DNA from 2 places in the Shewanella sp. BF02_Schw genome. Region 1 is predicted to be linked to the other one. Evidence: predicted binding sites of a transcription regulator. Region 1 holds the regulator's gene; the other holds the start of a gene.

The links. Region 1 encodes MetJ, which represses methionine synthesis genes. Its sites were predicted from a motif close to TAGACGTCTAGACGTCTA; they were not measured.
Region 2: metE (5-methyltetrahydropteroyltriglutamate--homocysteine S-methyltransferase) is a predicted target of MetJ. The motif match lies at 10,771-10,788, and genes of this name have one in related genera.

The regions. Positions count from the first base shown of each region.
Region 1 covers NZ_JABKAW020000004.1:381,628-397,389, reverse strand. Annotated here, with positions in the region: gene HNW13_RS17070 (cupin domain-containing protein) at 1-131, opposite strand, end outside; gene HNW13_RS17065 (cysteine-rich CWC family protein) at 174-476, opposite strand; gene HNW13_RS17060 (c-type cytochrome) at 656-1,774, opposite strand; gene HNW13_RS17055 (c-type cytochrome) at 1,785-2,372, opposite strand; gene metF (methylenetetrahydrofolate reductase) at 2,587-3,471, opposite strand; gene HNW13_RS17045 (DUF1097 domain-containing protein) at 4,011-4,502, shown strand; gene HNW13_RS17040 (hypothetical protein) at 4,802-5,008, opposite strand; gene HNW13_RS17035 (bifunctional aspartate kinase/homoserine dehydrogenase II) at 5,176-7,569, opposite strand; gene metB (cystathionine gamma-synthase) at 7,701-8,870, opposite strand; gene metJ (met regulon transcriptional regulator MetJ) at 9,079-9,393, shown strand; gene HNW13_RS17020 (sulfite exporter TauE/SafE family protein) at 9,469-10,209, shown strand; gene HNW13_RS17015 (cytochrome c) at 10,574-10,903, shown strand; gene HNW13_RS17010 (DUF3373 domain-containing protein) at 11,052-12,764, shown strand; gene HNW13_RS17005 (tetrathionate reductase family octaheme c-type cytochrome) at 12,827-14,221, shown strand; gene HNW13_RS17000 (pseudouridine synthase) at 14,316-15,296, opposite strand; gene HNW13_RS16995 (LON peptidase substrate-binding domain-containing protein) at 15,409-15,762, opposite strand, start outside.
Region 2 covers NZ_JABKAW020000002.1:293,187-308,948, forward strand. Annotated here, with positions in the region: gene HNW13_RS09735 (divalent metal cation transporter) at 1-847, shown strand, start outside; gene HNW13_RS09740 (DUF1456 family protein) at 1,234-1,698, shown strand; gene HNW13_RS09745 (NAD-dependent malic enzyme) at 1,983-3,671, shown strand; gene HNW13_RS09750 (DUF3069 domain-containing protein) at 3,828-4,262, opposite strand; gene HNW13_RS09755 (GGDEF domain-containing protein) at 4,686-6,569, shown strand; gene queG (tRNA epoxyqueuosine(34) reductase QueG) at 6,610-7,839, shown strand; gene HNW13_RS09765 (dodecin) at 7,852-8,064, opposite strand; gene metE (5-methyltetrahydropteroyltriglutamate--homocysteine S-methyltransferase) at 8,415-10,706, opposite strand; gene HNW13_RS09775 (LysR family transcriptional regulator) at 10,861-11,763, shown strand; gene HNW13_RS09780 (HDOD domain-containing protein) at 11,746-12,486, opposite strand; gene HNW13_RS09785 (TonB-dependent receptor) at 12,607-14,586, opposite strand; cobalamin riboswitch at 14,727-14,941, opposite strand; gene HNW13_RS09790 (hypothetical protein) at 15,254-15,762, opposite strand, start outside.

The DNA.
Region 1 (15,762 bases):
TGCCAAACAAACTCACCCTCGACTTTAACCAATTTAAATTGATAGTCATTCATTTCTGCAATTACACGAGGAGACCAATGCTGGTCGAACAAAGAGAACTTGTCATTGAAATTGATCACTTTCGTTGGCATAGAAACGCCCCTAATGAATGGTCATTATTATTATGGTTATAGTTATGGTTTGAGTTCTGATTCAGATTTTGGTTCTGGTTCTGGTTCTGGTTCTGGTGAATAAGTTTCAACGGGGTCTGTGTTGAATTGTTGCGCCAATTTAGTCATACATGACTGACAAACACATTGGCCATTAGGTAAATCAACCAAAGTAGATGCGGCTTTGAACTGCTCAATAATCAATGGCATGTCTAACGTTTGCTTAGCACACCAGCATGCATCAATGGCTAATCCTTGCTCCATCGCACAACCGTTAGCTTGCTGGCAAAGTGGGCACGATTGTGCTGCTGAAGTAAATAATGTCATTGCCCAGCCTATATGGTGATGATGATGACTGAATATACTGACATTTAGCATCATGCTCAATAAGCGCTCTGCGTATTACATTTCTGAAAATGAATTAACAACCAATAAAAATACCCATTAAACGTTAACTTAATGGGTATAACTGACAAAGATTAATGGTTTAGACTAAGCAAATATGATTACTTTATATTATTTTTAAGCGGGAAAACCGGATACGAAGCCGTGCCCAAAACAGGCTTGCCGGCAACGGATTGGCCATAATATCCTTGGTGCTTATGATAGGTGGCTTGAGTCTTACTCACATCACCGTTAAAACGAGGATCTTGTGGCCGATCAAACGAATTAAGGTAAGCCGCTACATCCCAAGCTTGCTGAACCGTTAATTGCACGCTTTTGCCTAACGGCATATTTTCATAAATAAAGTCAGCAGCTGTATTTACCCTATGCATGCCTGCGCCCCAATTATAGCTTTGAGCTCCCCATAATGGTGGTAATGCAGTAACACCAGCAATCACTTGTCCTTGGCCATCTTCACTATGACACACTTGGCAATGTGCTTGATAAACTGCCTGACCACGTTCAGGAGAATAAGCCAGTTCAGGTTGAGGTGTTTTCGGATAGCCGCGCCCAGGAAGCTGGCTTAACGCTGCAGTATCCAAATGTTTAGCAATAGCTGCTGGCATTGGGAAATCATCCCGTTTACCGCCTTTAACCAACTCCACATCAGACAACTCAGGCACTGGGCCTGCAACCTTGTATTGATCCATTAATCCGCTCATGCCCAACCAGTAAGAATAGGCCGATATTGCCACAAGTTCAGGAGAGTTTGCCGCCGGAGCTTTACCGTTCATTGAATAGGTAAAACAACCTTGTATACGCTCTTGAAAAGAGTTTACTTTATCGTTTTTCTTACGATAAGCAGGGTAAGCAAAGTATGCCGCCCATAAAGGCGACGAATTAGCTTGTCGTCCTGAATTCATATGGCAGTTAACACAATTGAGCTCATTGCCAACGTACTTGTCTCGTAGCTGTTGGGTGTTAACAAACAATTGATAACCTAACCGAACCTTGTCACCAAAATCCCCCTCGGGAATAGCAGTTAATGGTGCGGGTTGAAGATAAACAGCATCAACTTTTTTCTCCAGCGCAGGTAATGCAGCTTGGCGATCGGGTAGTGTCGTCGAAGACTCTGACGATTTTACCGCAGTAGGCTTAGCCGGAACTTCGGTCAATAATTCATCGGCCTGTAAAGGCAAGCTAAACAGAGCGCCAATGGTCAATAGCGATAATAATTTCATAGCCATGTCCTTATTTTATATTGGCAAAAAACTGAGATAACCCATCGATTTCGGCAGCCGTTAATTTCAGCGCAATATTGCCCATCATGTTATCAGCATCGCCTGTACGAGAGCCCTCTTGCCAGGCTAATAATTGGGTTTTAAGATAACTGGCTTGCTGCCCCGCTAAACGAGGAAACTGCCCGCCACCCACGGCAGATGGACCATGGCAACTAACACATGCTGGAATGGTACGTGACCAGTCACCTTGAAAGGCTAATTTTTCGAACGGATCGCTAATACCAACCTTGTCACCGCGAAATTGGAGCGGAATGTCAGCAACAGGTTGCTGACTAAAATATTGCGCTACCACAGCAATATTGTCACCTTGCACCGTTGCAGCCATTGCTAGCATGGTTGGATTTTGACGTTTTCCTGCATGAAATAACGCAAGTTGATTGCTGATGTAATCGGCAGATAAGCCTGCTAAACGAGGGCCAATAATGTCGATACCTTGACCTTGTGCACCGTGGCAAGAAGTACATAGCTGAGCCGCAGCAGGAACCGGCAGTTGTGGGGAAGTTGTTTCTGCAGCTTCTGCGGTCATAACAGTTAGCATCGTTATGCCAGCCAATGCAGCGAGCTTGTAAAAGGATGTTTTCATCATCACACCTCTTTAGTCATTCGTTATTGGTTATTGGTTATTGGTTATTGTCTTACCACCATAGGCTAAATATATTCAAAAAAGAATACGGCAAACGTCGAATATTTAAACAAAAACCCCGTTAATGGAACCATTAACGGGGTTTAAATTGAGTGAATGTTACACTGTACTACTTTGGACGCACGCCTAATGTATGGCAAATGGCATACGTTAATTCTGCACGATTAAGGGTATAAAAATGGAAATCTTTAACACCTTCACGGGACAATACTTTCACCATATCAATAGCAACGTTGGCACCCACTAACTGACGTGTTGCAGGGTCGTCATCTAAACCTTCAAATTGACGATGTAACCAATGTGGAATAGCGACATTGGTCATGCCAGCAAAACGCTTAGTCTGTTTAAAGTTAGTCACAGGTAATATCCCTGGAATAATCTCAACATCTATACCAGCTGTAACGCAACGGTCGCGAAAACGTAAGTAGGATTCAACATCAAAGAAAAATTGAGTAATGGCGCGGTTAGCACCCGCATCAATCTTTTTCTTTAAGTTAATTAAATCAGCCTGCGCATTACGCGCATCAGGATGCACTTCAGGATACGCTGCTACCGAAATATCAAAGTCGGCCACTGAGCGCAGTAAACGCACTAAGTCATTGGCAAAGCGAGTTGGTTTTGGGCTACCGTCAGGTAAATCACCGCGCAATGCCACGATGTCTCTAATACCAGAATTCCAATAATGCTTTGCCAGCTCAACCAATTCTTCATCACTAGCATCAACCAAGGTTAAATGCGGCGCAGCGAGTAGATTGGTTTCTTTCTGGATACGTTCAATCACGCTATGAGTACGATCACGTACACCTGAATTGGCACCGTATGTTACTGATACAAATTTAGGGTTCAATGGTTCTAAACGACGAATAGAATTCCACAAAATCTCTTCCATTGCTGGCGTTGATGGCGGAAAAAACTCAAAAGACACATTAATATCATTCAGCTCAGACAAGCTCTGATTTAACGACTGGGCATGTTGTGCATGATGAAAAGCCATAATGTATTCCTTTAACTTCTGTAACACTTAGGAGTCTATACCAATCAGCTTAAATGATTAACTTAACCTAAATCATTTGGCCGTTTGGACGTCTATATGTCCATATACTAGTTTAACTGCATACTAAGTCAAGCTAAAAAACCATCAATAAGCAATTTGTAATAATCACATTAACGCTAGGCCTAAATCATAGACAATATAAAACGGCTGAAAACAGCCGTTTGTTCATCTATCTGCAGGCTTTTTTTTCATCAGCCTGCAGACTGTGTCATTTGATAATGTTCAAATTATTTTTTAAAAAGTGCGCTAACACTTAGGTTCTAACAAAGTTAATAGCATTAGTGACTATATCTGATGTTAATGTGCGATAGACATGATGACTCTCTGACAATTATCGAGTTGCATAACGTTTGGTTTTATTAGCAGTTGCTTTTATTTGCGAACTGGATCGACTTTTGTAAAACCTAACTGCCTAAATTTAGTTTATTGTGCTAAATTTAGAACTCACCGTTCTAATTTTAATCTTTTGTGAGGCAACCATGGCGCATCGTTGGCAAATTGCAATTTCTGCTGGTTTATTAGCAGCTGTTTGGGCTGGTCTTGCTGATGTATTTCATCTCGTGACATGGGTCGGCTTTCTGGGCTGCAGTACCTTTTTCGCTCAAACGGAAACTGGCGCTAAAGGCATGATGATGGCGATGATGACCAATCTTTCCGGTGTATTCTGGGGCTGGTTAATTATTGCAGGCAGCGGTGTTCTAGGTTCGCCAATGATCAGCTATGCATTAACAGGCATTGTCACCGCATTTATGTGCTTACAAGCCAGTAATAAAAACTTCGCCTTTATTCCCGGCACCTTTATCGGTTGTTGCATCACTTTTGCCTTAAATGCTGATCTAGCCGCTATCATTCCACCACTTATTATCGGCGCCGTACTCGGTTACAGCATGAGCCTACTCACAGGCCTATTAATAACGTTAACCGATAAAACAGCTGAATCATTAAAAGATGACGCAGTAGAAGAAGCCTAAGCACAGGCGACTTAGATTGTGTCGCCTTAAGAGTATTCGTTACCTGAGAATAAATAAAGATAACTAAAGACTGGGCCAATCTTTAAATACTCGCAAAAATAGTATCCATAAACATCACTTCAAATTGGTCGAACTCTCAATCGGATATTCATATAATAAAAAGTCTAAGCCCTTCTATTATTGAGCTTTTTCAGCACTTAGAATAAGGACGCAGCTTTATGCTACCTATTCATTTTTATTATCTATTGTTCGTTTATGTCGAGGAGATGATTAAGCTTACATGGAACAATCTCATTAGATTACTGATACCAAATGGTAATATTTAACGTCGCTGGCATAAATGACCCACCGCTTTGAGTTTGTTTAATTTCGGTGATTTCTATAGATGTTTGTGTGGATAACCATAAATTAATTTCGTCTTGTAAACCACAATCAGCTTGTTCTATCGGTTTCATCCAAAAGCTTAGTTTAGGTTTTAACACTTTAGTAAATACTTTGATTTTCATAATTATTTTGAACTCCATTTCAAGATGTGAACACTTGTCATCTAACATTTTAGTATTTATGCGTTGAGCGGTTTGCGGCAAATAAAGAAAAGAGCTGAATTTCAGCTCATAAACATTCCCGAGATGACATAAAAAAAGACCATTAATAATGGTCTTTTTTAACAAAACTACTCTTGCAACAAGTCTTTGCAAATATGCACCAAATCCGACTGCACAGCCGCAGCAGTCACCTCACGCCCTGCCCCTGGGCCGCGAATAATCAATGGATTACCTTGATAAAACGCACTGCGAATAACAAACACATTATCCCCTGGGGTTAAATTCGCATAAGGATGATTATTATCAACCCACTGCAAACCCACTTCAGCCTGTAACTTACCTTCGACTTTATCCAGCGAAGCCACATAACGTAGCACCTTGTTCTGTTCAGCTGCAGCGACATACTGCTGCAACAAATCATCGTCTAACTCACTGATGCGTGTTAAAAAATCTTCTAGTGACAACTCTGCTAAAGCTTGAGGCACTAATGAGTTAAGACTAATATCGTCTAGCTCTACCGCTAAACCTATCTCGCGAGCCAAGATTAACAACTTACGTTGCATATCGCGGCCAGATAAGTCATCACGAGGATCCGGTTCAGTAATGCCTAAACTGCGAGCATGCAGTACTAATTCTGAGAACGGCTTACTGCCATCATAATTTTCGAACAACCAACATAACGTGCCCGAGAAAATACCACCCACGGCTTCAATAGTGTCACCACTATTACGTAAGTCATTTAACGCATGTTGAATAGGTAAACCTGCGCCACAACTGGCGTTATAACGCCAAAATAAGCGGCGATTACTCAGCTGCTGCTTTAATTCACGATAAAATAGCAATGGCCCTGAGCCGGCTAATTTATTGGCACTTACCACATGAATACCACGGGCAAATAGCTCGGGATATTGTAAGGTTAAGGCAGCACTCGCACTGATATCTAAGGCGACAATTTCATCGCATGATAACTGCGCTAATTGATCAAACAGTTGATCATAATCCCATTCAATACCTTGCTGTTGATAATCTTGTTGCCATTGTTCAAGGTTAATTCCGTCGTTAGAAATTAACGCTTTTTTCGAACCGACTAAACCAACGAGCTCAACAGAGGCTTCGAGTTCATGATCTAATGCTGGACTGGCGCGTTTAAACAAATCAATCCACGCCTCACCAATGTTACCCACTCCCAGCAATAACACTCCAATACGCATTCTTGGTCCAGCACAACGACGATGTACTTTTTGGGTCAATAAACTCACTTGAGCTTGCGGGACTAAGGTGACCAAACTTAATGCATCTTGATAAATCGGTTTGGCATCACGGCTGAGTAGTCGGGCAAAACTGCGTCTAAAGTGATGAGCATCGGCACTGACTAATGCCACTAGGCCTAAGTCAGTTTGGGCACTCAACTCTTCAATCAACAATTCGCTGCTGTATTGAGTGAGCAAAGCTTGCACTTGTTTTTGGCTTTCAAGCGTTAACGCCAACTCAAACTTATGTTGTGCTAGCGACCAATAAGCTAACGGCGTGATACCAGCTTTATCCAAAATGGCCAACAATGGTTCAATGTCTGCGTTCATTTTAAAACTAAACAACACCACTTCATTTAAGTTAGTCACGACTGGCGCACTCGCAGATGAACTCAGTGGCGCAATTAAGGTGAAGTCGGTGTGCGAAGCATAGCTTGAGCGTACCGCTAAACTCACTTTAGTATTAAACAGTGGCTGTAAGGTACGAGAATGCAGTACAGGAGAGCCCAGGCGCGCTAAGCGATCCGCTTCTGCGAGTGACATACTCTTGAGTAATTTAGCATCATTAATTTTATTCGGGTCGGCGTTAAATACCCCTTCAACGTCGGTCCAAATGGTCACACGCTCAATGTCAGCTAAGCTGGCAATTAAGGTGGCACTAAAATCAGAACCATTGCGACCCAGCAATAAGGTATCGCCGTGGCGGTTAGCGCATATAAAGCCGGTGATCACTAAACGCTCTTGCGGGTGCAAGGCTAATAAGGCCTGTACCTTGTCACGAGACTCAGCCACTAAAATATTGGGTACGGCGCCTTCATCGGCTACCAAAATAGAGCACGCATCGACATGAGTCGCAGCTACGCCCATTTCTCGTAACAAAGCGGCCATTAAGCGCGCCGACCAACGTTCACCAAAACTCACCACTTGGTTTAATTGGTAATCGTTACGTTGCTCTAAAGATAATAAGCTGACTAACTGAGATTTGTCGGTAGACAAACGTTCGCGTAAATCACGCGCTTGCTCGTTTGATAATAATTGTTCAATTAACGTCTGCTGGTAACTGATCAGAATTTGCAGCTCTTCTTGCCACAACTGACCGCTGTCACGCAGGCTCAATAATTTGTATAAGAAGTTAGTCGTTTTTCCGGCGGCGGATACCACAACTAAATCATCACTCTGACCATGCGTAAGTAGAATATGTGCAACACGGCGATAGCAATCTGCATCCGCTAAACTTGAACCACCAAACTTATGTAAATGACTTCGCGTCATTACTGACTCCTTAAACAACTACGACTTTTGTTGCGACTGCTAGACTTCTATTTTGAAACCAATAGTGTTGCAAGTGCATGTTTTGCTATTTTACCCAATTTGGTCGAAACCACAGCTAACTTAAACTCGAATTAAGCTGATTTTATCGCGGCAACAGCTGCTAGGCCTGCTTGAATATCGGCCAAGAGGTCATCTGCATCTTCAATACCGACAGATAGTCTCAATAAAGTCTCTTTAATACCAGCCTCTTGCCTTGCTTGTGGGTCCATTGCTCTATGGGTCATAGTGGCCGGAACGGCGACTAAACTTTCCACTCCGCCTAAACTTTCGGCAACACTAAACAACGACAGCGCCTTTAAAAATGCCACCACTTCCGCTTCGCCGCCGATTAACTCAAAACTTAACATAGCGCCAAAGCCTTGTTGTTGTTTTGCCGCAATTTCGTGACCTGGATGGTCTTTTAAACCCGGATAATACACCTTGGCCACCACATCACTGGCGCTGAGTAACTCAACAATCTTTTGTGCATTACGTTGATGCTCACGAATTCGTACCGCTAAAGTACGTAAGCCTCGGAGGGTTAAATAACTGTCAAATGCTGACCCCGTAAGCCCAAGAGTATTTGACCACCAATGTAACAACTCACCCACTTGAGGATCTTTAGCCACTACAGCCCCACCGACCACATCGCTATGACCATTGATGTATTTGGTGGTTGAGTGAATCACAATGTCTGCACCTAATAATAATGGCTGCTGTAATATTGGTGATAAAAAGGTGTTATCGACTGTCACTAGCGCGCCAACGTCATGGCAAGCGATACTAATGGCATTAATGTCTACCACCCGCAATAAAGGATTCGATGGCGTTTCTAACCACACCATTTTCGGTTTTTGAGCTATCGCTTTGCTCAGCGCTTGCGCATCAGTTTGATCAACAACCAATAACTTAAATTGGCCTTTTTTGGCCAAGTTAGTAAATAAGCGGTAACTGCCACCATAACAATCGTGCGGCACAACCAATAAATCCTCTGGGCCAAGTAAGCTAGTCACCAATGTAATCGCCGCCATGCCGGTACATGTCACCACGCCGGTAGCACCTTGCTCGAGTTTGGCGAGTGCGTCACCTAAAATACATCGAGTAGGATTACCCGAACGACTGTAATCAAACTCGCGCGGATTATTGTGGCCATCGAATGAATAATTGGTCGATAAATAAATCGGTGGCACGATAGCACCATGTTGTGTGTCTGTTTCAATACCTTGGCGAACGGCCAATGTGGCGTTTTGATGCTTAGTCATGGTAACTCCTAAAATTTCACAAACACACAAAGAGATGTCTAGACGTCCAAATTTACCTAAGAGATCCCCATCCGTCAACTTAAATAGACGTTTAGACGTCTAAACATCAAGAAATCTATTTGCAATCGGGATTAAATAGTAGCAATAATTTGACTAGAGATTGTAACGGTTTAAAATCTGCAGCGTATTTATCGTTAAGGGTAAGTTAATGACTGAGTGGAATGGCGAATATATCAGCCCATATGCCGAGCACGGCAAAAAAAATGAACAAGTAAAAAAAATTACGGTTTCTATCCCTTTAAAAGTATTAAAAGTACTGACGGATGAGCGGACGCGTCGCCAGATAAATAATCTGCGCCATGCAACTAACAGTGAACTGCTATGCGAAGCATTTTTGCATGCGTACACAGGTCAACCATTACCTTATGACGGTGATCTATCAAAAGATCAGCCTGATAGCATTCCAAGTGAAGCGAAAAAGTTAATGGATGATATGGGTATCGAGTGGGAAGAGCTCGAATAATTCACTGATTAGTCAATACCTCACAGACTTTGAAACGACCCTAATAAGAAGTCGTCATGTTTTTAAAGAGAACTTATGATGTCATTTATCGATCCAACGACCTTGATACTGGCATCGATTATCGTGTTTTTTGGCGCGCTAACCCAAAGCTTAATTGGCTTTGGGTTAGCCGTTGTTGCTAGCCCGCTGCTGTATATTGTTAATCCTCAATTAGTTCCTGTTCCTATTATTGTTATGGGCTTTGCCATTTCTGCAATGACCTTATTTAGAGAACGCGGTCATCTACAATTTAATGGTTTGCAATATGCCTTACTCGGGCGGATCCCTGGGGGGTTTTTAGGCGCTGGATTATTGCTGTTTGCCCCACAAGCCATACTAGGCTTAGTGATTGCAGGCATTGTGTTTATTGCTGTTATTCTTAGCATCTTTCGCTTTACCGCCCCTATTAATCGCCTCAGTTTATTTATCGCTGGGGTATTTTCAGGCATATTTGGCAATATCGCTGCTATCGGTGGTCCACCAATGGCCATTTTGCTTGCAGGCCAAGACCCAGGTCAGTTTAGAGCGGCATTATCTGCCTTTTTCGTGTTTAGCTCATTAATTGCCTTAGCTATTCTAACCATCGTCGGCTTAGTTGAAGTGAAGCATTTATGGCTATCACTGCTATTATTGCCTTCAGTCGTTGCTGGTTATCTTGTCTCAGGTAGATTAATTGGCCGCGTTGATAAAGATAAAACCCGCATAGTCACCTTAGTGTTATGTAGTATTAGTGCCACTGTGTTAGTGATTATGTCGACCAACACGTTAATGAGCTAATCAGCTAATCAGCTATTCTGTACCTGTAAACAAAACCAGCCATCAATGGGCTTGTTCGCTAATAATGATTAAAATCTTCCCCTTCTATTTATCAAGCAGTCTATTTCTCACCTAAAAACGCCATCAATAAGTATCAAAAAAACCACTTTTATCTCCTCTAGCAAAATCCTCATCTTGGCGCAATAGATCCACATCACACTAGTTCATTAGATTTCTTTCAATTAACTTTTTTTCAATTAGATTTTTCTCATGGATATGATCTACTTCAAATTAACACTACTCACTTTTAGGTAACATTGTTTACAGCAAAGAAATAATTAAATGCTGTTAATGCACAACCCTAATAAGCCCGACAGAGGACAAAATGATGAACACTTACATTAAAGTTGGTATCGCAGTTGCTATGGCATTATCACTTGGCACCCAAGTGATGGCCGCAGATGGTGGTAATCCTAAAAAAGGTAAGCACCTGTACAAAAAAGAATGTAAAGCCTGCCACAGCGCTAACAGTGAAGGTCCTGAATTAACCCCAATGACCAAAACCATGAGCCAATGGGATCGTTTCTTTACTCGTGATAAGCACAAAGCTAAACCTGCCGTTTTTGAAGCCTTATCAGAAAAAGACATAAAAGATATTCAACAGTTTTTATATGACCACGCCGCCGATTCAGACCAACCAGCTACTTGCGGCTAAATCATCAATGCTGAGTATCTTTTCGTTCTAAACGAAACATCAGCCAATAAACCAAACGAAAAAACTGTGAGGCTTAGCCTCAGGGATCCTGACACAAAAAATTTGCCAAATTGACCTTGTTATTTGGCAAATAAAGGGGAGAAAGACCATGAGAACTCTCATCTCAATATTAGTGGCTAACGCGCTCTTTATGAGCGGCGCAAGCCTAGCAGCAGATACCGATGCACAAAAGATTGCCGATCTTAAACAACAACTCGCTACGATTAATGAAGATCTTGATTACTTAAATTCACGAGTTGACAAAACCGAGCGTCACACAGCCTTAGACAGAATAGCCATTACGGGTGATTTTAGAACCAAAGCACATTCATTACATTATCAAAACGTCACTTGGAACCCAGCCATGAACGTTAACTTTTCTGACTTTGGCGCTAAAGCCATGTCAGGAGTATTTGGCGATCCAAATAGCGCTACCTCACCGTTAGGCCAAATGATGATGGCAAACCCTGATTTAGCCAGCGCGTTTCAAAGCGGTATGCTTCAAGGCGTTATGCCAATGCTGTTGGGCCAAAAAACCCAACAGGACATTGATAACGATATATTTTACACCACGCGCTTACGCCTAAATATTGATGCTAAAGTGTGGGATAACGTCAGCTTTGCAGGACGTTTAACCATGTTTAAGAGCTGGGGAGACTCTGCTGGGGTTAAAGTATTCGACTCATGGAACTCATTCACCATGGATGGCACCAGTAGCGGTAGCACCAGTGGTGATGAGTTAAAAGTAGAGCGCGCCTATTTTAATTGGAAAGACATTAACGGCAGTGGCACTTACCTTTCAATTGGACGTCGTCCTTCAACGTACGGTCCACCAAATCATTATCGTGAAAATGAACTCAGAGGCGGCACGCCATCAGGTCACTTAGTCAATTTCAACTTCGATGGTCTTACCTTAGGTTACAACTTGGGTGATATCACCGGTATTGAAGGCCAAACAGTGCGTTTTTGCTATGGCCAAGGCTTTGAATCACAGTACGGCAATGGCGAATTGTTTGGTGACATCATCACTAAAGATACCCACCTCGGCGGGTTTAATATCGACGTGATTAATGACGGTAACCATTTCTTACAGTTCACTTTATTCGGTGCTAAAGATGTCAATGATGGCTTTACGGGCACCATGGCATTCCCTACTCAACTGGCGGGTATCTTTGCCCCAACCATGTATCAAGACATGCAAAAATTCGACAACTTTAACTTCGTCACCCGCGTACAACCAAGCGGTGTCATTGGTGATATGTACTTAGGTGGCCTAGGTTATGCCTATGAAACCGATGACGACCTGAAAATGTTTGCCTCATTAGGATGGACTCGTGCTGAACCTAACGGCAATGCTGGTTTGTTCGGTGGCATGTTAAGCGATGCAGTATTTGAAGCAGAGTTGAACAGCACTGGTACTGAAATCATTATGGTGCCAAAAGAAACCGTTGATAGCGACACCAAAGATGGTTACGGCATTTATGTGGGCATGCAAATTCCTGCACCATACGGCAAATTCGGTTTGGAATATAACTACGGTTCTAAATACTGGAGTCCCTTCACCCAAGCACAAGACGACCCAATCGGCAGTAAGTTAGCCACTCGTGGCCACGTTGCCGAAGCTTATTATATCTTTGATATTAATCCAAAAATGTTTATCAAGTTAGCCGGTTTGTATTACGACTATGAATATACCGGAAGTGGCTCACCAGTAGGTGCACCGATGAAGGTTGACGATGTGATTGCCGGTAGCGCGTACTCAATGTTGCCCGTTGTTGACACCGCCTATGACGTCAATGCCTCACTGACCGTTAACTTCTAACGCTAACTTAACCTTCTAACTTGGCCCCCCTGAGCACAAGCTCAGGGGTAAGGACAAATATCATGAAACTATTATCAGCACTGGCTGTATTACTGTTATTAAGCAGTAGCGCACAGGCTGCCTTTAACCACAAAGAGGCGCTGAAAGGGCCTTTTGCTAATGGCCCTGAAGTGACGACACAATGCTTAACCTGCCATAAAGAACATGCTGAAGAGTTTATGAAATCTTCACATTGGACTTGGGAGTTAGAGCAAAAACTACCTGACCGCACAGTGATGCGTGGTAAAAAAAACAGTATTAACAACTTTTGTGTATCGATATCGGGTAACGAACCGCGTTGTACCAGTTGTCATGCAGGTTATGGTTGGAAAGATTCTACATTCGACTTTAAAGACATGACCAAAGTCGATTGCTTAGTTTGTCACGACACCACGGGAACTTACATTAAAGATCCTGCGGGCGCAGGCGAGGCCTTAGCTAGAGTCAATTTAGCCAATGTTGCCCAAAATGTAGGTGCACCCGTGCGTGACAATTGCGGCAGTTGCCACTTTTACGGTGGCGGCGGTGATGCGGTTAAACACGGCGATTTAGATTCATCAATGTCTTATCCAGACAAAGCGACCGATGTTCACATGGATACCGATGGCAATGACTTCCAGTGTCAAACTTGTCACGTTACTGAAAATCATCAAATTACCGGTAACTCGATGGGCGTATCACCTGGTGGTGAAAACAAAATTGGTTGTGTAAATTGCCATGATGCTGCGCCTCACAAAAATAAAAAGCTCAATACACACACAGCAACTGTAGCGTGTCAGACTTGTCACATACCATCATTTGCTAAAAATGAACCCACCAAAATGCGTTGGGATTGGTCAAAAGCAGGTCAAGATCTTCCTGAAACAACAGACCAATACGGCAAGCACACCTTTATGAAAAAGAAAGGCAGCTTTATTTGGCAAAAAGACGTTAAACCACAATATGCCTGGTTTAATGGCCGCGCCGATGCGTATATGGCTGGCGATAAAATGGACCCAACTAAAACGGTTAAATTAGCTTATCCATTAGGTGATATTCGCGACCCTAAAGCTAAAATCTACCCATTTAAAGTGCACACGGGTAAGCAAATCTATGATACTAAACTCAATATTCTAATAACCCCTAAAACGTACGGTGAAGGTGGCTACTGGGATAAGTTTGATTGGGACTTAGCAGCCAAATTAGGCATGGAAGCTAACCCAACCATGATAGAGAAAGGACTTAAATACAGTGGCCAGCATGGTTTTGTTGAAACTGAGATGTGGTGGCGCATCAACCACATGGTGTCACCAAAAGACAAGGCACTACAGTGTAATGACTGCCACAACAAAGGCGAGCGTTTAGACTGGAAAGCCCTTGGTTATGATGGCGACCCAATGAAAAATCGTAAAGGTATTAAACACACAAAAGCTGACTAATACTCAGATAAGCTCACTGCAACAGCAATAAGCTGATACAAAAAAACCGCTATCGACTTTACGATGGCGGTTTTTTTATTCGCTAAATAACCAACTAAAAATCCAAACCTTGGCATTGAAAATCTTGTTCAATAGCACTGATTGGGTCGGTAAAACGCAACCGTTTAGCCAACAACTGCAACGGCTTATCAAAATTGTCCGGCCCTTTAGGTTGTAGTACTGGATAAAAGCGGTCGTGTAAAATCGGCATGCCTAAACTTTGCATGTGTACACGTAATTGATGAGTTTTACCGGTAATCGGACTTAACTCAAACAAGCCCAAACCATCTTTTACCGCCACTAAACTGATTTCAGAATGACTATTCGCCTCGCCTTCAACCACCTGCATGGTAAAGCTTGGATTTGCCGCCACAATACGATTTTGAACCGTCCAATGAATAGGAAGCGTACAAGTATTATCGGCTAATTCACTCACCAACCTAGGTGTTAATTTAGCGATGGCCTGATAATCTTTAGTGATCTTGTCATCTAAGAATAGCTGATGATATGCATGGCGTGTTTGCGGATTGAGCGTCATTAACATCACCCCAGCCGTGTCTTTATCGAGCCTATGTGCTGGGGCGACCGTATCAATTTGAGTCGCGATACGTAATCGATGCACTAAACATTCATTGACGTAATTTCCGCCTGGGGTAACAGGTAAAAAATGCGGTTTATAAACCACAATGGTATCAAGATCTTGATACAACACCTGCTCAGCAAAAGGCACTTTCGTTTCGGCCAGCACTTCGCGGTAATAATACACTTTGGCAGTGGCTTGATAGACACTGTCTGCGGTAATCAACTCACCATTTTGCCAATGAACTTTGCCATCTTTGATCCGTTGCTGCCACACACTGGCATCGATTTGCTTAAAATGATCGACCAAAAACTCAACTACTGTGTGGTATTGCTTACCTGCTAATTCATTAGCACGCGGCAACACAATATACGAAGGTTGAGCGGCAATGGCAGCGTTTGGTGTTTGGGAAGAGGATTGAAGATGATCCGCAGTGTAGTTTGATGAATTAGGCATAAACAACTTGGCTATATAAAGATGAAGGTAAGGTTCAAACGAGAAGGTATCTTATCAGGCTAGGCCGAAAATGTATCTTGATTATCTCGATACCGATAACACAATATTGCGCTTATACATCCACGTGAGATTTTAGTAATTGCAGCACAAAATCCATGGTTTTGTGGCAATTAGGTTGTTCAACTAAAATCAGCTTATCACGGTTATACATAGGTAAAACCTCTAACCAACGCTGACTCACCCAGGCGGCATCTTCTAAATGCGTTTGTGAATACAATTCCAGTAAATCTGGATTCACTTGATAAAATTGTTCAAGTGCGGCGCTGATAATTTCAAACTCACCCGCAATGGGCTCATGGCACCAATTAGCGCAAGGGAGCGCACGAGCAATCCAACAACCATCTCGTTTTTGCGCGGCAGATAAAATTTTAAGACGCTGTGTTCCCTCAACAACGATGCTTAAAGA
Region 2 (15,762 bases), on a different contig from region 1:
AGCATTATTAATTTTCGGCCACTACAAACTACTTGATAAAATGACCAAAATTATCATGTTGGCTCTTACGTTAACCACCTTAGTCGCCGTGGCATTGGCTTTTAATCGTCATAGCGGATTTGGCACTCCAGTGGTTGGCGAATCTCCTTGGCAATGGGCGTATGTCGGTTTTTTAGTGGCGATGATGGGTTGGATGCCTGCTCCGATAGAGGTCAGTACATGGAACTCATTATGGTTAATAGAAAAACGTAAAACTCAAACGGTAACCGCCAAGCAGGCTATTTTTGATTTTAATCTAGGCTATGTCACCACGGCATTACTGGCGATTGTATTTTTAGCGTTAGGCGCATTAGTGATGCACGGCAGTGGCGAGCGTTTTTCTGACTCTGGCGCGGTATTTGCGTCGCAATTGATCACCCTCTATAGCCAAGTTATGGGCAATGAAAGCCGCTATCTCATTGGGATAGTCGCGTTTTTATGTATTTTTAGCACCACAGTGACGGTAATTGATGGTTATAGCCGCACACTTGATATGGGCTGGCGATTACTGTCTAACAACACGTCCACACGCAGTTATTTAACCCAGGTGATGCTCGGGATCAGCGCGCTGGGTTTATTACTCATTTTATTCTTTAAAGGTGCCTTATTACCGCTGCTTGAATTTGTGATGATCCTTGCCTTTATGACTACCGTTATTTTTGCTTGGCTTAACTTCCGTTTAATGACCAGTGACACCTTGGCTAAAAAACATCGTTATGGCCGGGTGATGGTTGGATTGTCTTGGATTGGTTTATTGTATTTAGTTAGCTTCGCTATTTTGTTTATTTATTGGTATCTCACAAAATAATCTCACTAAAAGCCTAGAGGCTAGGACGCTACGCGGCTAGATCCTATAAAATCAACAGCCTAACAGCGAAGCGACACTAGCAGGCCGAAGCTCGCCCTAGCAGCGAAGCGATACTAGCAGACCAAAGGTCGCCCTAGCAGCGAAGCGATACCAGCAGACCGAAGGTCGCCCTAGCAGCGAAGCGGCACTAGCAGACCGAAGGCCGCCCTAGCAGCGAAGCGATACTAGCAGACCGAAGGTCGCCCTAGCAGCGAAGCGGCACTAGCAGTGTTAGAAATCGATTGCAGCTCAAGCAGGATTAATCTGACTAATCAATGATTACCCGTTATACTAGTGTTTCGTCAATTGACCTAAACCATTTATGCGCAGCCGCGCCAGAGAACCTTATGATTAACAATGATATTCTTCGCCGTATTCGCTTTGTGTTTGACTATTCAAATGCCAAAATGATTAACATTTTCAGCCAAGCCAAAGTAGACATGTCTTCAGAGCAAATTATTGCGCTGTTGAAAAAAGAGGAAGAAGAAGGTTATCAAGCGTGTAATGACACATTAATGTGTCAATTCTTAGATGGTTTGATCATTCAAAATCGTGGATTAAAGCCAGGAGCTGAAGTACCTGCGCCCTTAAAGCAATTGACTAACAACCTTATGTTCAAAAAATTACGCGTAGCGCTTGAAATGCGTGAAGAAGATATTATTGCCACATTAGCCTTAGCAGATTTTTCAATGACTAAATCTGAGCTAGGCGCGCTATTCCGTAACCCTGATCATAAAAACTATAAGCCTTGTGGCGACCAAGTATTAAGAAACTTCGTTAAAGGTTTATCAATCAAACATCGCGGTAAGTAAAACCTACCAAGTTGTTGAGATAATGCTTTATAAATGCGTAGCTTAGGCTGCGCATTTTTGTTTGTGAGATTTACATTTAAACAATAATCATTTTGCATTTACACCATGCGATTGTTCACATAGCAATGACACAATAGTGAGAGGTGAGTAAAAGTACCTAACAATTATGTGATTTTACTCACTTAACAGACCACAAAAAAGATCAGACGTGATAATCTACAAGCACAAAAAACCAGCCCAATTCTAATAACGATCTAACTGGATCTCACACATTAAGGTTCCCCATGGACGATAACAAACGCCCCCTCTATCTTCCTTTTGCCGGCCCAGCGATTCTTGAATCACCCCTGCTTAATAAAGGCAGTGCATTTAGTGAAGAAGAACGAATTTATTTCAACCTCGAAGGCCTCATTCCTTGGGTCATTGAAACCATTGATGAGCAAGCCGCTCGTGCTTACGCACAGTTTAAAAACTTCACCAATGATCTCGATAAGCACATTTATTTGCGCAACATTCAAGATACTAACGAAACCTTATTTTATCGTTTAGTGCGTAATAACATCAGTGAAATGATGCCAATTATCTACACGCCTACGGTTGGTTTAGCCTGTGAACGTTTCTCAAAAAACTATCGTCGTAACCGCGGTTTATTTATTTCGTATCCTAACAAAGATCGCATTGATGATATTTTAAATAACTCAACCCGCCATAAAGTCAAAGTCATCGTGGTGACGGACGGAGAACGTATTCTCGGTTTAGGCGACCAAGGCATAGGCGGTATGGGGATCCCAATTGGTAAATTATCGCTATACACCAGTTGTGGCGGCATAAGCCCGGCGTATTGTCTTGCGGTGACCTTAGATGTTGGTACTGATAACCCACAACTTCTTGAAGACCCTATGTATATGGGCTGGCGTCATCAGCGTATTGGCGGTGATGAATATGCTGAATTTGTTGAAGAGTTTATGCAAGCAGTCAGCCGTCGCTGGCCAGATGCCTTAATTCAGTTCGAAGATTTTGCACAAAAAAATGCCATGCCATTACTTGAACGATATAAAGATCAATATTGCAGTTTCAATGATGATATTCAAGGCACTGCAGCCGTTACGGTAGGCTCACTACTGGCAGCTTGTAAAGCCGCTAACAGTAAACTTAGCGAACAACGTATTACCTTCTTGGGTGCGGGTAGCGCTGGTTGTGGTATTGCCGAAGCGATTGTGGCGACAATGGTGTCTGAGGGCATTAGCGATCAACAAGCTCGCTCACAAGTGTTTATGGTCGATCGTTGGGGCTTATTACTCGATAACATGCCTAATCTACTTCCATTCCAACAGAAGCTAGCGCAACCCTGTGCCACGATAGAAGCATGGGACAATTACAGTGACAATATTTCGTTACTTGATGTGGTTAACAATGCCAAACCAACAGTACTTATTGGAGTATCAGGCTCTCCAGGGTTATTTACTGAAGAAATCATTAGAGCAATGCACAGCCATTGTAAACGCCCTATTGTATTTCCATTATCGAATCCAACGAGCCGTGTAGAAGCGACCCCGAAGGACATTCTTAATTGGACATCTGGCCAAGCACTCGTGGCAACGGGTAGCCCATTTGAACCTGTGGTCGTCAATGGCGAAACCTTTGAGATAGCACAATGTAATAATAGCTTTATCTTCCCAGGTATTGGCTTAGGCGTATTATCTTGTGGTGCAAGGCGTGTATCGGATGAAATGTTAATGGCTTCAAGTCGTGCTTTAGCGGAGTGTTCGCCATTAGGCAAAGAGGGTGTTGGCTCGCTATTACCTCGTCTAGAAGATATTCAAGCTGTCAGTAAATATATTGCTTTTGCTGTTGCTAAAGCTGCCATTGATCAAGGTTTAGCATTACCTTGTACCGATGAGTTACTGCAACAATCGATTGAGGCTAACTTCTGGGAACCTGAATATCGTCGTTACAAACGTACCTCATTCTAACAATGATTAAGTACGACTCAGCGCTTTAGAATTGTAAAGCGCTGATTGTCATTAGTGTGATAGTGAAACTCATTGATTGAAAAGGTTATGCGCTTTTTAACCATAAAAAAATCCCAACCTAAGTTGGGATTTTTTATGTCTGTAATAACAGTAAATTTATGCCGACATCACTAGCTTAAAACTATTCAACAATGGGCGGTCGGTGCGCGCTTTTTTAAGCTTACGTAAACACTCTTTCAACGACTGCTCAGCTAAGCGTCCGAAGACACCATCATATTCGTTATTATTCATCTCTTCTTCAGAGTCAGCACTATCAGCAATTTCTTGCGCAACACGGCTTAACTGCATCCACGCATTGGCAATATAAAAGCCATGAAACTCTGCTTTGGTCATTAACTTTTGCGCACTCGCAGGTAATGCATCCCAAGCATGAGTAAATGTATTGGCTTTATCTTCAATAAGTTCGCTAAACAAGCCTTCATAGGCCTCAAGTAATGTTTCAGGTAACTTGTCCATCGGCAGTACTTTGTTTGCTACGTTATACGAAATTTGTTTTGCTACTTCTTGATACTGCGGGTCAACTTTGGTCATGGTTATCTCTCAATTAACATTCTACACATGGATTGGCATCAGAATGTTTGATGGCATAATAATCAAATTATTTATTGAAATTAGGCCAGAACAAACGCACTCTTAATGCCATATCTATGCAGTGATATGTCTTTTACTCATGTAAATGAAAACAAGCTAATCCAATTATGACATGATTTTTTACTGTTTGTATTATCAGTTTTTAAAGTAATACTCCGTCGATATATTAACTTAATGAGCAGATCAGTCTCTAAATATGGACTTTAATCTGCAGGTCACATCAATTTATCCTTGATAAAACACCTATTGTGCACAATAATTGCTCATCGATAGTAAAGATGTATATAAAAGTGCTATAACTACGCCTACACAATGATTATTGTTGCCAACAAAAAACTATAAATAAAAAAGCAGCTTATTATTTTGAATAAATCACTAAATTTTCACTTTTTTATTGCCATTTTTATCGCAATATATTTTTTACCTACTCCAGTTTTTGCCGCTTATTACGACAACGACAAAGCTGATGCTATCTATAAAAAAATAGATTTAGCTGATTATATTGATCAGATCGCTGGCGAAAAGCTACTCAACGAATATAAGCGGATCATTGCCTCTGACGATGAAATCCGTCAAAAACTCTATGTCCGTTTAAACTGCTGGAACCAGCCTTCTACTACAGAGAGTGAACTTACCAACGCCATTAAATATGCAGAGCAGCAACTGCTGATATATTCAGAACCCTATCCATCCGCAATTCATACCGATTTATTATTATGTTTGGGCTATTACAAACAGTTTTCAGGGCAATTAGACGAAGCTCTGGACGATCTTTCTAATGCAATAAATAATGCATACGAACTTGAAGATCCTCGACTTATCGCTGACGGTCGCAGCATTCGAGGGGCAATGCTGTCCTATCAAGGCAACTATTCATCTGCATTAGAAGATTTAATTACATCGCAACAATTGTATGAAAATCTTAATTTAACTTATTGGGCAAATGATAACTTGAGTGAACTTGCTGCAAGTTATCGGCGTTTTGGTGATGCTGAAACCGCTCTTAAATACCAAATAAAACTAGAACAAGTTTACCTTAAGGCCAATCAACAAATAGAAGCTGATAACATCAATAATCAGATCGCATTTTCACTTTTAGAGCTTGGACGTATCGATGAGTCTACAGCTCGATTTAAGCAGTCGCTCACCTTCTGGAAAACCCAAAAAGATAACGTTGCGATTGCAGATGCCAAAACTAATGTTGCAGGAAATCTGATTAAACTAGATAAAATAGATGAAGCATTAGTGCTGTTAAAGGAAGCAGAAAAAGAAATCCCAGTCAGTCATGATGGGCCGCATAGTTCATTAATGTTATACCTAGCACAAGCATATTTAGCGACAAATGAATTAGATAAGGCACTTGAATATAGTCAGCTTGCATCTATTGATTTTAACCGTGGTGGCAATCAACGCGGTGAAAGTGAAAACATCTATCTCAAAAGCGATATCTACCAAGCTAAAGGTGATATTGCAAATGCATTAAAAACTTTGCAAAAATTTATCAAAATGCATATGGCTCTTGATAAGCAGAATATGTCTGATCGCAACTCAGAAATGCAAGCGCGCTTTAATACCAACAAAATTCAAACCGAAAACGAATGGTTAATACAACGCGACAAAGATAAAGAGCAACAGTTACAAATTTTACAGCGTAACGAAAGCATGCAAATCATCATTATTATCTTAGTTGCGATTATTTTAATTATCGTATCAATGTTTGCTTATAAACAAGTCATTCGAAAACAACTCTTTAGGCGTTTAGCCCTAACCGATGAGCTGACTAAATTGGCCAATAGACGTGACACCTATTCTCAGGGGCATTACTTCTTAAAATCATCCAAACTATCAGGCAAGCCGTTTTCCATTATCTCTTTTGATGCTGATCATTTTAAAATAGTAAATGATACATTAGGCCACGACATGGGAGATAAAGTACTGGTAAAACTAGCGTCAATTAGCACAAGCATGATGCGTGATACCGATGTTGTTGGACGTGTTGGCGGTGAAGAATTTTTGATTTTACTGCCTAATATCGACAAAACTAAAGCCATTGAAATCGCTAATCGGTTAATTGAGACCATTGCTGATTATGACTGGACTCAGATTGCGCCGAACTTACATCAAACCGTCAGTGCCGGGGTTGCCAGCTATAGTAATGAAGAAGACTTGTCACCATTGTTACTAAAAGCGGACAAAGCGCTCTATTCTGCCAAAGCTGCTGGTCGAAATTGTGTCAAAGCTGAGTAAAACGCGTATAATTTTAGCGTGTTTACTCAATGATAGTGTTATGACAACAACGACCGCAGCATTAACTCCAAATCCTACTCCTGATCTAGGAACCGATCTAACAACTGAGCCCTGTCCATTGACCGCGGTTCAACTTGATGTGCTCAATAGGCAAATCAAGCTTTGGGGTAAAGAACTTGGCTTTGCTCATATTGGTGTTGCTGATGTCGACTTAACTCAGCATGAGGCAGCATTACAAGACTGGTTAGATAAAGGTTATCACGGTGAGATGGCTTACATGGCTAATCACGGAATGATGCGTGCTAGACCCGCTGAGTTACATCCCGGAACCATTAGAGTGATTTGTGCTCGGATGGACTATTTACCGCCTGACGCTGGCTTTGCCAGTAATTTAACCGACCCAAATCTTGGTTATATCTCTCGTTATGCAGGTGGACGTGATTACCATAAACTCATCCGACAACGGCTTAAAAAGCTCGGCGATAAAATTAACCAGTATTGCCAACAGCTCGACTTTGATACGACTGATTTTAGACCTTTTGTGGATTCTGCACCTATTTTAGAACGTCCATTAGCCGATAAAGCCGGACTAGGCTGGACAGGCAAACACTCGTTAATTTTACACCCAGATGCAGGCAGCTGGTTTTTTCTTGGCGAGTTACTCATTAACTTACCGTTACCGTTAGATATCCCGATTGAAGAAGGCTGCAACACTTGCGTAGCCTGCATAAAGTCATGCCCAACTGATGCGATTGTCGAGCCCTATGTTGTCGATGCAAGACGCTGTATTTCTTACTTGACCATTGAATTACAGGGCGCTATCCCAGAAGAGTTTCGCCCGCTTATAGGCAATCGTATTTATGGCTGTGATGACTGCCAGCTAGTGTGCCCAGTCAATGCTAAAGCACCACTGACAAAAGAAACTGATTTTCATACTCGCAGTGCGCTTATTCAACCCGATTTACTGACTCTATTTGCTTGGTCTGAACCTTATTTTCTCAGCCAAACAGAAGGCAGTGCGATTCGACGAATTGGTCATAAACGTTGGTTACGTAATATCGCGATTGCATTAGGTAATGCCCCTGCTAATCCGGCCATTATTAATGCGTTAGAGCAACGTAAACACAGTGAAGAAGTGGATGATATGGTACTTGAGCATATTGAATGGGCATTAGTTCAACAAATACAAAAAGCGCCACAGTCGGCGCTTTCACGTAAAACTCAACGAGTGATCAGATCAATACAAAAGGGTTTACCAAGAGACGCATAAACAAAATAAGCATTAGCCATTAGAGTCTAAGGTAAAACCCACTTTAATAGTCACTTGCCAATGAGCAATTAGGCCTTCTTCTAAGTGACCACGAGTTTCGATAACTTGAAACCAACGCAAATGTAGTAAACTTTTATTGGCTTCTGCAATCGCATTTTTGACCGCCTCATCTGAACTTATTGGTGATGATCCCACGAGTTCAATGACTTTATAAGTGTGACTCATAATTGCTCCTATTGTTAACTGCACATCTTTAGTTTCAGTGTAGTAAACAATAGCGCTATTCACCGCAGTATCGTTGAATAATAAACAGATAATGGTAAGCCGTTGAATCCGGGGGGTGCTCACACCGTTTTTCCCTAAGATAAGATTTTTTCAACTAATCTCAACAGAGAACAACCAAATTCAACTTCATACAACTTCATACAACTTCATACAACTTCATACAACTTCATACAACTACATACAACTACATACAATTGCCAAGTCTACATTTGGCTTCGCCATGTCTGCCAGCTAATATTGATAAATTATTTTCATTTGAATCAATGTTATCTATAACGAGTTCATCCCAATTAGAACCGACGTCGAAGCACTTTAGTCGCTTCAATCATATTCCGCAGCGCGGGCTCAACTTCATCCCAGGTACGGGTTTTTAAACCACAATCAGGATTAACCCATAACTGTTTCACCGGCACTTTTTGCGACGCTTTAGTTATTAAGTCGACCATTTCATCAACGGTTGGAATATTTGGCGAATGAATGTCATACACACCGGGACCAATTTCATTAGGATAATGAAAGTCTTCAAAGGCGCTCAGTAGCTCCATACGTGAACGTGACGTCTCAATGGTGATAACATCAGCATCCATCGCCGCTATGGCATTAATGGTGTCATTGAACTCGCTGTAACACATGTGCGTATGTATTTGAGTTGCATCTTCAACACCTGCTGCCGATAACTTAAACGCATCCACCGCCCAGGTTAAATAATCTGCCCATTGGCTTTGTTTAATCGGTAAACCTTCACGAAATGCAGGTTCATCAATTTGAATAATGCCAATACCTGCACTTTCTAAATCGACCACTTCGTCACGTACTGCTAATGCAAGTTGGTTAGCAATATCTTTACGTGGAATATCTTCACGAGCGAACGACCAATGTAAAATGGTCACCGGACCCGTTAGCATGCCCTTAACGGGCTTGTCGGTTAAGCTTTGCGCATAGATAGCCCAGTCGACCGTCATTGGTTTGGGGCGAGACACATCGCCATAAATTAACGGCGGCTTAACGCAACGAGAACCATAACTTTGCACCCAACCAAATTGAGTAAACCCAACGCCCTCTAATTGTTCACCAAAATACTCCACCATGTCATTACGCTCAGCTTCGCCGTGAACTAGCACGTCGATACCCAATTTAAGTTGACGAGAAATGGTGTCTTGAGTGACTTGCTCAAGCTGTGAACGGTAATCATTGTCATTGATTTCGCCTTTACGCCAGCGACTGCGTAACCCCCGAATAGCTGGCGTTTGCGGAAATGAACCTATGGTGGTTGTGGGTAATAATGGCAGCGCTAACTTTTGTTGTTGGGCAATGATACGGCGGGCAAATGGACTGTTACGTTCAAAATCATCAGCGGTTAGCTGCGACACACGTTCTACAACCTGTTGATTAGCTGCGGCAGCTTTTGCCAAGCGGCGTTGCTGGCAACGATCAATAATCGCTCGGCTAGTTGCTGAACCTTGCTCAACGATTAATTGATGAATTTCGTTAAGTTCAAATAATTTTTGTTTCGCAAAAGCTAATTGGCCAAGTAATGGCGTAATTAATTGGCTTTCAACCTCGACATCCACAGGACAATGCAACAATGAACATGAAGGTGCAATCCATAAACAATCGCCTAACGTGGTCGCTAACTCGGTTACCTTCTGTGCAATCACATCAACATCAGCAGCCCACACATTACGGCCATTAACCACCCCAACAGAAAGTACCTGCTGAACGCCTAAAGCATTAACAAACACATCAAGCTGTTCTGGCGCAGTGACTAAATCAAGATGTAGCCCCTCAACCGGTAATGCACTCACCAATGCTTGATGATGGGCAATAGAACCGTAATAACTGGCGAGTAAAACCTTTAATGATGTTGGCTTTTGTTGCGCTAACGTTTGATAACTGTGGCTAATGGCTTGCTGCCACTCATCGGTTAAGTCTGCCGCTAATACCGGTTCATCAAGCTGTACCCAACTCACACCTTGGGCAGCAAAACGAGACAAAATTTGTTGATAGGCAACTAATAACTGCGGTAACAACGTCAACTTATTAAACTCAGAAAGGCTTTTAGATAAGTATAAATACGTCACCGGACCGAGCAGCACAGGTTTTGCTTGATGACCTAATTGCTGTGCTTCTGTGACTTCATCAAACAATTGTTCGAAGGCAATCTCAAATGTTTGATCAGCGCTTAGTTCTGGCACTTGGTAATGGTAGTTAGTATTAAAAAACTTGGTCATTTCTGCCGCACACGCATGTTGGCCGCTTTGCGAACGGCCACGAGCCACGCGAAATAAGGTATCAATATCGACAGCAGCTGGGCTGCCATCAGCTTGAGTGGCCCGATGACGATCGGGGATCACATTTAAGGTCGCGCTCAGGGTTAGCACCTGGTCATAATAAGCAAAATCCCCTACTGGCAGTAATTCAACACCCGCATCTGCTTGCCACTGCCAATGAGTGCGTTTTAATTCACTGGCAACGTTTTTCAGCTCCGTTAATGTTGCTTCACCGCGCCAATAACGTTCTAAAACAAACTTCAATTCACGCTGACGTCCTATGCGGGGAAATCCTAAACTTGAAATTTTCATACTGCTTTCCTTTTCGTTGAGCAAAAATTTATAGCCATTTATGTAGAAAAGCTACATAGGCGTCTGGACGTCTAGAAGTTTATTGTGTTACTCTGCTGTCAAGCAATCGAATTGATTTCATCAGCTAGTTGAGCAAGATTCATGTGGAGAGAAAATGATAGAGCTTAGACACCTTCGCACCTTGATGGCGTTAAAGGAAAGTGGCAGTTTAGCGGGTGCAGCTAAAAAACGGTTTGTAACCCAGTCGGCGCTTTCTCATCAAATAAAAGAGTTAGAGACACGAATTAACTCAACTATTTTTGTTCGTAAAAGTAAACCGTTAACGTTTACTCACGAAGGTTCACGTCTGCTGAATTTAGCGGAAGAAATCTTACCGAAAGTGATTGCAACCGAGTCAGATCTTAAACGCGGTTTAGAAGGTGAAAGCCAACAGCTTAAGCTCGGCATTGAATGCCACAGTTGTTTTCGTTGGTTAATGCCCGTTATTGAGCAATTTAAACAGCATGCGCCAGCAGCTCAAATTGACATTTCGAGCCGTCATTTATTTGATTCACTCAATGCGTTGGAGACAGGGAGTTTAGATATAGTGCTAACATCTGATCCTGTGCCAGGACATAGCGTCGCATATCAGCATCTATTTGATTTTGAAGTAAAGTTAGTCGTTGCTAGTGATCACGCATTAGCGGCACAAGCGTTTGTCACGCCAGCGCAATTGGCAAAGCAAACCTTAATTAGTTACCCCGTGCCTTTAGCGCGTTTAGACATATACAAACACTTTTTAGAGCCCGCGGGTATTGAACCTGGCGAGCAAAAGCAATGCGATTTAACCTCTATGCTGTTACAAAGAGTAGCCTGTAATGATGGCGTAGCAACCCTACCAACTTGGTCTATCCGAGAGAGTCAGGGGCTAAGCCTTACTGCGGTAAAATTAGGAGCAGAAGGACTAAAACGTCCTTTGTTTGGGGCCTATCGTCGCGATGCCACTAATGCAAATTTAATCCAAAAGTGGCTCGAACTGGTAGCAAGTGAAGGCATAAATCTACAACGGGTTGATTAATAAACCTCGTTTAGACAGTACGCGTCGAAGCACAAGTCCTGGAGAATCAGGGTTTTGTGTTTGGCGTAAGTTATGTGCAATCAAAAATTCTTCGCGTAAATCATCATCTAGCCCTAATGACGCAAATGCTTCGAGCGATAACTGCTGTTGTTGTTTATCAATAAGCGACTTCAATACTTTTAACGATACTGGTCGAGATAACTCAGCATTTAAATAAGCAAAAGCGGTTAACGCAATCACCTGCCCAAACACACTAAACAACGCTAATGTTTGCATTTCATCCGCATCGATTTTAGTGCCTACACCAATATCGTTGTCTTCACGTAACAGTTGTATGCAATCCACCGCAATGGTTTCATTTAATGCCCAATAGCCTTGAACCAGTTTTTTGTAAGGCTCAGAAAGTTCATCAAGCCTTTCTTTAAGGTAAAACGAAAACGCGTAGCGATAAATGTTCACTTGGCCCAAACGGATTAAGGCATCTTTTACACTACGGCTTTTTGTTGATATGACACCTGCTGTTTGCGCGGTATTACTGCGTAACAATAAATGTGCTGCCAAAGCAGGATCCGCTGAAATGATATCGATAACGACTCGAATATCTGCTTCGTTAATCAGAGATTTTTTTAATGGAATTAATATGCCACGACGACCAATGACTTGCTCTTCATTGCCAATAATAGCTTGAACTTGAGTAAGGACTTGTTGCTCAAGATTAGTCATATTCATCAATTACCTTTTCTTAGAATAAATCACTTTATTCATTAATTTAACGATATATTAAAACGAAAGCCAGTAATAGTTTACTGGCTTTCGAAAGGTTATCCGCTAAAAAAAGATAATCTAGAAACGATAACCCGCAGTCAGTCTAATTGAGCGACCAGTACCAGAATAATAACCACTGCCATAAGCCGAGTAATAACCAGTGCCAACATAATCTTCATCAAGCAAGTTATCTACACGTAAGCTACCATTCCAACCTGAATAGGTATAGTTAAGCGCAAGGTTTGTTAGCACGTAACTGTCTAACTTATCACCGGTATTGCTGTTGTCGCCTTCCATGTATCGCTCACCAGTGTAAACGCCTTCAACAAACGCTTGCCAATTATCAGCAAAATCATAGCTTACGAAGGCTTTACCTGAATGTTTTGCCACCCAGGATAACGCTTTACCGTCGTTCTCACCTTGAGTGAACTCTGCATCAATATAGTCGTACGAAGCACCTAGCAGCCAGTCATTTGATAACTGCACATCATAAGCAGTGCTCACACCAAAGCGGCGAGATTCATCGGCGTTTACGTTAGCCCCCCCCCCATAAGGCCCATCTGTACGACCGCCTTCGTAAACAATCTCATCTTCTAACTCAAGTTGATAAGCATTGATTTTTAATGTTTGAGTTGTAGTGGTAAAGTCCCAACCTGCTTCGTAAGAACGGCCTGTTTGTGGATTTAAACCTTGTACATCAAGCGGGGTGTAAGCTTGTTCATCGACTTTGGCAAAACGGAAGTTATCATTTGCACGGACATAAAAACGATGTTCACTGCTTGGGCGATAATTTAACCCTAACTCCAACGCATGGGCGTCATTATCGATTTCAATACGGTTCGGATAAAGTAATTGGTCATATAAATCGTCAGTCACTTCAGAATAACGACCACCAACAACATAAGATAACGTCGGCGTTATCGGTACCGATGCTTGCACATAAGCGCTCTTTTGTGTTTGTTCATTATTTCGTTGCGTATACAGTGTATCGAAATCAGCTTCACCTTTACTCACATCAATACCGGCAACAAAATTTAAATCACCATGTTCTAAATGATAGTTAGCAGTAGCTTTAGGTGAGAAACTTAATAAGTCGCGCTCAATACGCCCTGCTCCACCAAATAACAGACTCGTGGTTGATGTATCCGAGTAGGTTAAATCAGCACCTAAGGCCCAAATATTATTCAGCTGGTATTGATAACCGCTGCGCAATGCTGTGGTTATTTCATGAGAGAATTCACCTTCAGAAAATGATGCTACTTGGCGAGGATCTGCTTCGTACTGCGCCAGCGTTAGCGCGCCTGGTGCTTGGCGATCGTTATCAAAATGATTAACTTCAACATAGAAGTCTTCGGTATCTGTTTGATATTGTAAGCGACCTAGAATAGAACTAGTTTCATTGTCATTATTATCGCGGTAATTATCGCTTTCGTTATAACTGGCCGCTAAAAAGTAACGCCATGCATCATTGATAGCCCCTGAAATATCGCCCTTAGCTTCATAGGTATCAAAACTGCCACCACTAACCTGTAAACCACCACCCGTTTCTGTCGGTGCTTTGGTAATGATATTGATCACGCCGCCAACAGCTTGGTCACCATATAGTACCCCTGCACTGCCTGATAAAATCTCAATACGCTCAACTAAGTTAATCGGGATCGACTCAATGCTCGGTGCCGCAATATCAATATTATTCAGTCTGCGTCCATCGACTAAGATCAGCGTGTTATTAGCGGCTTGTGATGCAGAAAACCCACGCATAGAAAATACACTGCCCGAGTTATTATCCGACACCTGAATACCAGATTGTCCACGTAATAAATCGGTTAAATTGGTGGCGCCGCTCATTTGAATATCAGCAGCATCAATGACATTAACATTGGCAGCAATATTTAATGGCTTGGCAGCATTACGGCCAATAACCACAATGGTTTCATCCATGCTGATAGCCGAAGACGAGGGGGATGTAACAACTGATTCAATCGCAACAGCATTAACACTTGCGACACTGAAGACAGCACTTAATAACAGTGCAATTTTTGTTGGTTTAGTACCCATTTACCTTTAACTCCTGAAAGGAAAAATGGGGCAATAACGCCGCAATATAAAACTCCTCTTGGGCCTTATTCTACAGAAAGGTTCTATAAATAAGCCCACAAGCGGTATCACATTACATTTCGAGATCTGCCCACCGAAATCATCGAAATCACCTTTAAGGCCGGTCTCCGGACTAAGGTTATGGCGTTACACTAAAGGTAAACGCACGCGAGTCGAGATGATTAACGCAAGGTTATTGCGCACCTGACTCTCACCAATCACCGTTGCGGGGGCAGTACCAGATTTACACTGGTTTCCCGATTATCCTGCTTTGGTCTATCGTTTCAAAGCAAGCACCGTAAAGATTGACTATTAAATTATCATAAGTTGATATTCAACTCATGATTGAAAAATATCTGTTGTTATGTCGGCGTTAGCATTGAGTACCATAGTACTGTCTGACTAATGAGTGACATCCCAAAATATTAGCGCGGCGATTATAACGGATCCTAAGGTGAAGTTGATACTAACAAAAGCTTAACTCACAGATTATTCAACTTGTCGGGCATTCAACATGTTACGAGAGTGACACTAGAAATGGCCAACAACGCTATCAACACTGCACTAATTATATCAACACGGCGCTAATATATGAATATGTCGTCAATGTTAGCGATAAATGTCGACGTTAAGGTTGGCTCATGAAGTTACGATAATTATCGATAGTGATAGGAGCTGTCTCTGTGGTAAAAATGGCTGTACGAATGGATTTATGGATTAAGTAGACATTTTCGTCATCACTTATCACCGTAAAATAGCCCATCTCACCTTGCGGGCTGGAAACATAAGACGCTTCAACCACTGTGGAAGAATGATGAATATTAGGCATACTGGTGCAGCCTAATAAACCATGTACAGCCTCGAGCCCATCGACTTTAGAACTGCCTAGCTGTTGATAAACAATTTTGCCTTCACAATGTTCTTGATATGTCGCCGCCATCGAATCTAAAAACTGGTCGGGTTCAACGTCATTTGCTAAGCCTTTAAACCCCTGCATACAGACTAAACGAGACCAATCATTTAATGATTCATTGGATGGAATAAACTCAGCCATTGTCATATCGCCACGTTTATCGCTGAATGCAAGCTTCCAATCTAATGGCGGTAAAAAGCCAAATTTTTCAGATAGGGCCGTGA